Linked DNA regions of Candidatus Pseudothioglobus singularis PS1. The protein of the gene in region 1 interacts with the protein of each later gene in a pairwise test. Links are inferred from orthologs where the notes say so. Each region holds a gene or a part of one and is shown on either strand. Other genes may lie near its edges.

Region 1 (3,103 bases):
TGGACGATACATCTTTGACCAGTTCATCGTACCAAACATCTCTGTCTGACCAACCTATATCACTGCCAGTCCTCTTAACAACTACAATATGCTCAACACAACCGCACTCTTTTGTTGCAATATCTACATTGGCTTTAAGTGGTATAGATTTACCTCCTCTAACACCTTCATCAGCAGTAATAACCATCTTGCATTCACTATCAAGGATTCTATCTCTTAAAGCGTCAGGTGAGAAGCCACCAAAAACAACAGAATGAATAGCTCCAAGCCTTGCACATGCAAGCATTGCAACGGTTGCTTCAATAATCATTGGCATATAAAGGCAAATACGATCACCCTTCTCAACACCGAGATCTCTCATTCCATTTGAAAATTTACAAACCATTTCATGGAGCTCTTTGTAAGTGACAGACTGACTTGAATCTGGATCATCCCCTTCCCAAATAATCGCTACCTGATTTGCCCTTTCAGGAAGATGACGATCAAGGCAGTTATATGAAACATTAAGAGTGGCGCCCTCAAACCAAGCAATTTTTCCTTTAGAAAAATCAACATCAGAAACTTTATCCCACTTTTTATCCCAACTAATAAACTGATCTGCCTGATCTGCCCAAAATTCATCAGGCTGAGACATTGACTGTTCGTACATCGATTCATATTTTTGAGCATCAATTAAAGGCTTTCTATTACTTTGCATGATTGGGTATTTCATTTAAAACCTCGAGTTATATTTCTTAAAAAATTCATGTTACCAAAGTCAGTGATTGGAATGATATAAAAATATCTATAAATCAAGCAAAAAAAAATGACGCAAGAGCGTCATTTTTTCTTTAAAAAATTTAATGGTGTTTATTCATCTTCATCTTTAACAGCTAAATCATCAGTCGCAACCTCAGAATCGAGCGAAGCCTCTGACAGCTCTTCTTTAACTTCACTCATCTTAGCTTGATCTGCAAGCTTTTCCTGTGCGTTAAGCTCTTCTTCAATTGCATACTCTTCTGTCAGAATTGAGGCATTAATTAATCCAGCCTCAATTTCTCTTAAAGCCAAAACAGTTGGTTTATCTTTTCCAACGTCTAAGGTTGTTCTAAAACCACCAGAATTTAATTGGTGAGCGCGCTTAGCAGCCACTAAAACCAATTCAAATCTATTCTGTACCTTATCTAAACAATCTTCTACTGTTACTCTTGCCATAATCTTTGTTAACCCTTAAAGGTGAATGCTAAAATGCAGTATTTTACTTTATTATGCAAAATATGGAAAGGCTTATTGTGCTTGATACAGAGACAACTGGAATTAATCCAAAAGAGGGTCATCGCATTATTGAAGTTGGAGCTGTACAAATTGAAAATAGAGAAGTCTCTAATATTGAATTTCACAAATATATTCAACCTAATCGAACTGTTGGTGACTCCGTTAATATTCATGGAATTACAGATAAATTTCTAATCAATAAGCCTCAATTTAATCAAATCTCAGATGATTTATTATCCTTTATCGAAGGGGCAACATTGATTATTCATAATGCACCATTTGACTTGGGCTTTCTTGACAACGAACTTAAACTTAATGGCATAAAGAAAAAGATACAAGACTTATGTCCAGTTATTGATACTCTTGAATTATCAAAAAAACAAAGGCCTGGCACAATGCATAATTTAGACGCCCTTTGCCGTCGATTTGGTGTTGATACAAGCGAAAGAACTAGACATGGGGCTCTATTAGATGCTCAGATTCTTGCTCAAGTTTATATTGCAATGACTGGCGGTCAGTCCAATTTATTTCAAGAAACCCAAAGCAATGTATCCGAGTTAACTGACCCTTCACTCATCAAAAAAAATATTGCAAATAGTGAAAAAATTAAGGTTATTTTGGCCAATAAAGATGAAACAGAACTTCATAATAACTATTTTAATAATTAAATAAAATGATCTAATAAATCAAGCTTAATTAAGCATTGACTAAGAAGACTATGACAGTATAATTACACACCTTCGGAGTGTAGCGCAGTCTGGTAGCGTATCTGGTTTGGGACCAGGTGGTCGGGGGTTCAAATCCCTCCACTCCGACCAAAATTAATTTTTAAAGTGCAAGCCTAAACTTTATTAAAGCAAAGTTATGCGCCCATAGCTCAGCTGGATAGAGCAACGGCCTTCTAAGCCGTAGGTCATACGTTCGAATCGTATTGGGCGCGCCACTTTTTTTTTATGGCGGGAATAGCTCAGTTGGTAGAGCCCCGGATTGTGATTCCGGTTGTCGCGGGTTCGAGCCCCGTTTCTCGCCCCACTTCCTATTAGGGTTTTAGCCTAATACTCAACTAAAAATAAGTCAAAAAGTCCTTTTGTGTGATCTTTTGCGTGTCATAAAGAGCTTTTTTTTGGAGAAGTTTTATGACTTACTTTTTAATGGTGAATAAGATTTAATTCCCAATTAAATTAGGTATATAATCACTCAAAATTGACTCCACACTTAAACAAGAGCCTTAAATTTGGAGGTTTAAAATGAGTAACGATAAACAGGGAATTTTTTTTATCTTGTTAGGAATGTTTTTCTTCAGCATTCAGGACGTTTTAGTTCGTCAGCTTGCCGATTATGCTTCTTTGACTCAAATAATGTTTATTCGTGGAATGGTTGGCAGCATCATACTTATTATTTTTCTTAAATTAACTAAGCGTCGTATCGACTTCAGTTCATCGTTTCCAATTCTTGCCATCACTAGAGTCTTACTATTTTTTATAGGTTTTTTATGTTTCTATTTTGCGTTGGCAAAAATGGAGTTTGCAGAGGCAACGAGCTTATTCTTTGTGACGCCATTATTTATAACAATATTATCAAAGTTTATGTTCAAGTCAGAAGTTGGTTTCTACCGTATTTGTGCCATTATTGTCGGTTTTATTGGTGTTTTACTTATTGTTAAACCAAGCCCTACAGGATTTAATTACTTTACTTTACTGCCTATAATTACTGCTTTTACATACTCAGTATCAATGATGCTTGCTAAATATACAAGCGAAAAAGATAGCGTTTTCCAACAGATGCTTCATCTATATGGAGGAAGTGTTGTACTTGCTTTTGGTGCTTGGTTGATAATTCCGTTAATCGA
Region 2 (4,338 bases), 140 kb from region 1 along the record:
TAAAGAAGATCTTGAAAATGAAAAAGATCTCTTGTCGGATGATAAAGAAATTGCTGAGCACTTAATGCTGATTGATTTAGGCCGGAATGATTTAGGGCGAATTGCCAAAACTGGGAGTGTGAATTTGACGGATAAAATGTTCATTGAGCGCTATTCTCACGTCATGCATATAGTCTCAAATGTTGAGTGCGAGTTAAAAGAAGATATGAGTTCAATTGATGTCTTAAAGGCTACTTTTCCAGCAGGCACTCTAAGTGGTGCTCCAAAGGTTAGGGCGATGGAGATAATTGATGAAGTAGAGACCTTAAAAAGAAATATCTATTCTGGTGCCATAGGAAATCTTTCTTGGCATGGTGGTATGGATCTTGCCATTGCCATTAGAACAGCTGTAATTAAGGATGAGGTTCTTTATGTCCAAGCTGGCGCAGGAATTGTTTATGACTCAATACCTGAGATGGAATGGCAAGAAACAATGGATAAGGCTCAAGCCCTAATAAAGGCTGCACAAAATATATAGGTTTACTTAAGTATTTTCCTCTATATAGTCTAATTTAAATAATTTTATAAAAAGCCAAAGGCGAAATATAAAATTGTTTGTAAAATATGATTTTAATTACCATATTTTTTTTAAATGAATTCTGTGGATTTTGTTCATCTTCAATGCCAAAGCGAATATTCTGTAAAGAATAGTTTAGTTCGCATATCAAATCTGATTGATAGTGTGAAAGATTTAGGTATGAAAAGTGTCGCACTTACAGATGATATGAGTCTTTTTTCAGCAATTAAATTTTATCAAAAAGCTATTAATGCTGGAATAAAGCCAATCATTGGAGCAAAGATTTCATTGTCTTATGAAGAGGGTCATTATGATGTTCTTTTGCTTTGCCAGAATCATGAAGGATACTTGAACCTTTCTGAGCTTATTTCAAAAGCCTATTTGAATGAACAAGGCATTTCTATTGTAAGTGTTACAGAAGAGCAACTGATAACTCATCAGAAAGGCTTATTAATGATTGCATCTCCTGCCTCTTCAGACATTTCAAAATATCTGTTATCTAATAATTTTGAGATTGCAAAAAAAACAGCTTTGAAGTGGAAGTCTGTTTTTAAGGATCGCTACTACATGTCAGTTCAGAGAACTGAAAGGCCATTGGATGAAAGCTTACTTAACCTAATAATTGATTTAGGATTAGAAGTAGAGGTTCCAATTGTAGCGACTAATGATGTCCAGTTTATAGATCAAAATGACTTCGAAGCTCACGAAGCTAGAATTTGTATTGCGGAAGGTGGATTATTAGATGATGCAAGAAGATCTAAAAACTTTAGTAACCACCAATATTTGAAAACTTCTGAAGAAATGTTGTTGTTGTTTGAGGATTACCCTCAAGTTATTAAAAATAGCTCTGAAATTGCAAAGCGTTGTAATCTTCATTTTGAACTTTTTGAGAAGAACTATCTTCCACTTTTTCCAACACCAGAGGGTATGTCAATTGCTGATTTTTTTAGTCAAGAGTCAAAAAAAGGTCTTGAAGTTAGACTTAAAGACCTTGAAGTGAATAAAAAATTTTATATTGAAAGATTAAATTTTGAACTTTCAGTAATATTAGAAATGGACTTTCCAGGTTATTTTTTAATTGTTTCTGATTTCATCAGATGGGCAAAAGAAAATGGCATTCCTGTGGGTCCGGGGCGAGGCTCTGGAGCTGGATCTCTTGTTGCATGGGCCCTTTCAATTACAAATGTTGATCCAATTGAGCATGATCTTTTATTCGAACGTTTTTTAAATCCTGAGCGTATTTCTATGCCAGATTTTGATATAGATTTTTGTACAGATAGGCGTGATGAAGTTATTGCGTACGTTGCTGAAAAATATGGATCTGAAAAAGTTTCTCAAATAATTACTTATGGAACTATGGCTGCAAAAGGAGTTGTTAGGGATGTTGGAAGAGTGCTTGGCCATCCTTATGGATTTAGCGATCAAATATCAAAAATGATTCCAAATGAGTTAAAAATGACCTTGGATAAAGCCCTCGTGGATTCCGTAGAACTAAAATCTAGATATGATTCAGAAGAAAGTGTATCAACCTTGATAGACTTGTCACAAGACCTTGAAGGAATTATTAGAAATGTTGGGACTCATGCTGGAGGCGTGGTTATTGCGCCAAGTAAGATTAGTGACTTCTGTCCAATCTATAAAGGTTCTGATGAATCAGATGTAGTGGTCTCACAATTTGATAAAGATGATGTTGAGGCTGTAGGATTAGTCAAGTTTGACTTTCTAGGTCTATCAAATTTAACTGTCATGGATAAGGCAGTAAAGATCATAGCCAAAAAAGGCCTTAGTAAGGAATTAATTGATATTGATAAACTGAAACTGGATGATCCTAAAGTATTTAAGCTTCTTCAAGATTGTGATACAACAGGTGTTTTTCAGCTAGAGTCTGAAGGAATGCGTGGTTATTTAAAAAAACTTAAGGCGGACTGTTTTGAAGATATTGTAGCCATGTTAGCGTTATATAGGCCTGGGCCTCTTGATGCGGGTATGGTTGATGATTATATTCAAGTAAAGCATGGTGCAAAGGTGAGGTACCCACACCAAATGCTTGAAGAAATTCTAAAGCCAACTAATGGTGTATTTTTATATCAAGAGCAGGTTATGAAATCTGCTCAAATTATGGCTGGATACTCTTTAGGTGGTGCAGATATCTTAAGACGTGCAATGGGTAAAAAGAAGGTTGAGGAGATGGCTCAGCAGCGTGAAGTATTTGTAAACGGCGCCTCTAAGAAAAATATTGATGAGAAAAAAGCAAATGAAATATTTGATCTTATTGATAAGTTCTCTGGTTATGGGTTCAATAAATCCCATTCGGTAGCCTACGCCTATATTTCATATCAGACGGCATGGCTTAAGGCTCACTTTCCAGCGCCATTTATGGCCGCTGTTTTGTCCGGCGTTATGGATGATACTGATCGAGTTGCTTTTACAGTTGGAGAGTCAAAGAAAAAAGGAGTTAAAGTTATTTCTCCAGATATCAATCAATCAGAGTATGAATTTAGTATAAATGATAATAAAACAATTGTTTATGGTCTTGGAGCAATCAAAGGGGTTGGTGAGGCGCTGGTAAATGAAATTGTCCTTGAAAGAGAACAAAATGGTGACTATTTAGATATTTTTGATTTTTGCTTTCGAATACAGAAAAAATATTTAAACCGCAGGGCTATTGAAGCGCTTATTTATGCTGGTGCATTTGATATCTTTGATATTAAAAGAGCTACTTTAATATCAACTTATCCAAGTGCGGTCAGACAAGCAGAGCAAAGACAAAGTGATCTATCAAAAGGCCAAAGTAGTCTTTTTTCTGATGTTGATAGTCATATTGAGTATGAAAAGAAATACATAAAAGGTGATTTTTTATCTTTTAAAAATATTATGATGTATGAAAAAAAGGTCATGGGTTACTATTTAGATCGACATCCTACTGACTGGTATAAAGCAGACTTAAAGTCAATTGTTTGCACGTTACCAAAAGACATTGTGTTTAGAAATAATCGAGATGTAAGAATACTATCTCTTATATCTGACATTGTTTACAGAAATACAAGAAAAGGACAGATGGCTAGCATAACTATTGAAGATTCAGAAAGAAAGATAAATGCAGCAATTTTTTCTCAAAAGTTAGCGCAAACTAGTGAAAAATTAGTTTTAGACGAGGTGGTGGTCATTTCTGGAAAAGTCAATAAAGATTTTAGAGAACAGTGGCAAGTTGTTGTAGACAGAGTAGATTCAGTAGATAAAGTTCAATTAAAATTTGCAAAATATTTAAAAATTCATCTGAGTCAAAAAAATAAAAATGACTATATAGAGTTATGTAGTTTGCTAAAAGAATATCATGGATCTTGCCCAGTGATTATAGAGTACGAATCAGAACAATCTTCAGGAAGAATACCATTATCAGAGGAGTTTGATGTATCACTGGATCGAGAATTGCTAGATTCAATTGAAAAAAAATTAGGGCACGGGAAATACAAGATTAACTATTAAAAGTAACTATCAGACATAATAGTTTTTTAACCCTTGAGATGACCCTTAAAGTCTTAATATTAATCGAATTATTACACTATTTAATACCAATTCAATACTATTATATTGAGGGCAAAATTCAGTCAAAAAATAAAATATTGGTTACTTATAATTTTTAATAAGAGTGGATTGAAATATCCTCTAAGCCCCTATATTAAAGGGCTAAACTTCAAAAGTTATCCGCGATTCGTTAATTTACAGACTTTCTAAATAAAGTTGAATTAGATTGATATTTAAAAAAAATATAACTTGTTGAT

The links.
Region 2: the proteins of dnaQ (region 1) and dnaE interact in binary tests that used the Escherichia coli proteins (3 or more experiments, as listed by UniProt). The link is inferred for Candidatus Pseudothioglobus singularis PS1 from one-to-one orthologs.

What each region holds. Positions count from the first base shown.
Region 1 is NZ_CP006911.1:584,114-587,216, reverse strand. The notes cover bases 311-3,084. They hold dnaQ (DNA polymerase III subunit epsilon), read left to right. Parts: upstream 311-1,247; coding sequence 1,248-1,922; downstream 1,923-3,084. Other genes in these bases: W908_RS02960 (DMT family transporter), read left to right, coding at 2,502-3,084; rpoZ (DNA-directed RNA polymerase subunit omega), read right to left, coding at 850-1,194; acs (acetate--CoA ligase), read right to left, coding at 311-712. Also shown: more of acs, read right to left, coding at 1-310; more of W908_RS02960, read left to right, coding at 3,085-3,103. UniProt on the Escherichia coli protein: DNA polymerase III is a complex, multichain enzyme responsible for most of the replicative synthesis in bacteria. The epsilon subunit contain the editing function and is a proofreading 3'-5' exonuclease.
Region 2 is NZ_CP006911.1:448,588-452,925, forward strand. Bases 234-4,242 are described here. They hold dnaE (DNA polymerase III subunit alpha), read left to right. Parts: upstream 234-631; coding sequence 632-4,042; downstream 4,043-4,242. Other genes in these bases: trpE (anthranilate synthase component I), read left to right, coding at 234-517. Outside these bases: more of trpE, read left to right, coding at 1-233. UniProt on the Escherichia coli protein: DNA polymerase III is a complex, multichain enzyme responsible for most of the replicative synthesis in bacteria. This DNA polymerase also exhibits 3' to 5' exonuclease activity. The alpha chain is the DNA polymerase catalytic subunit.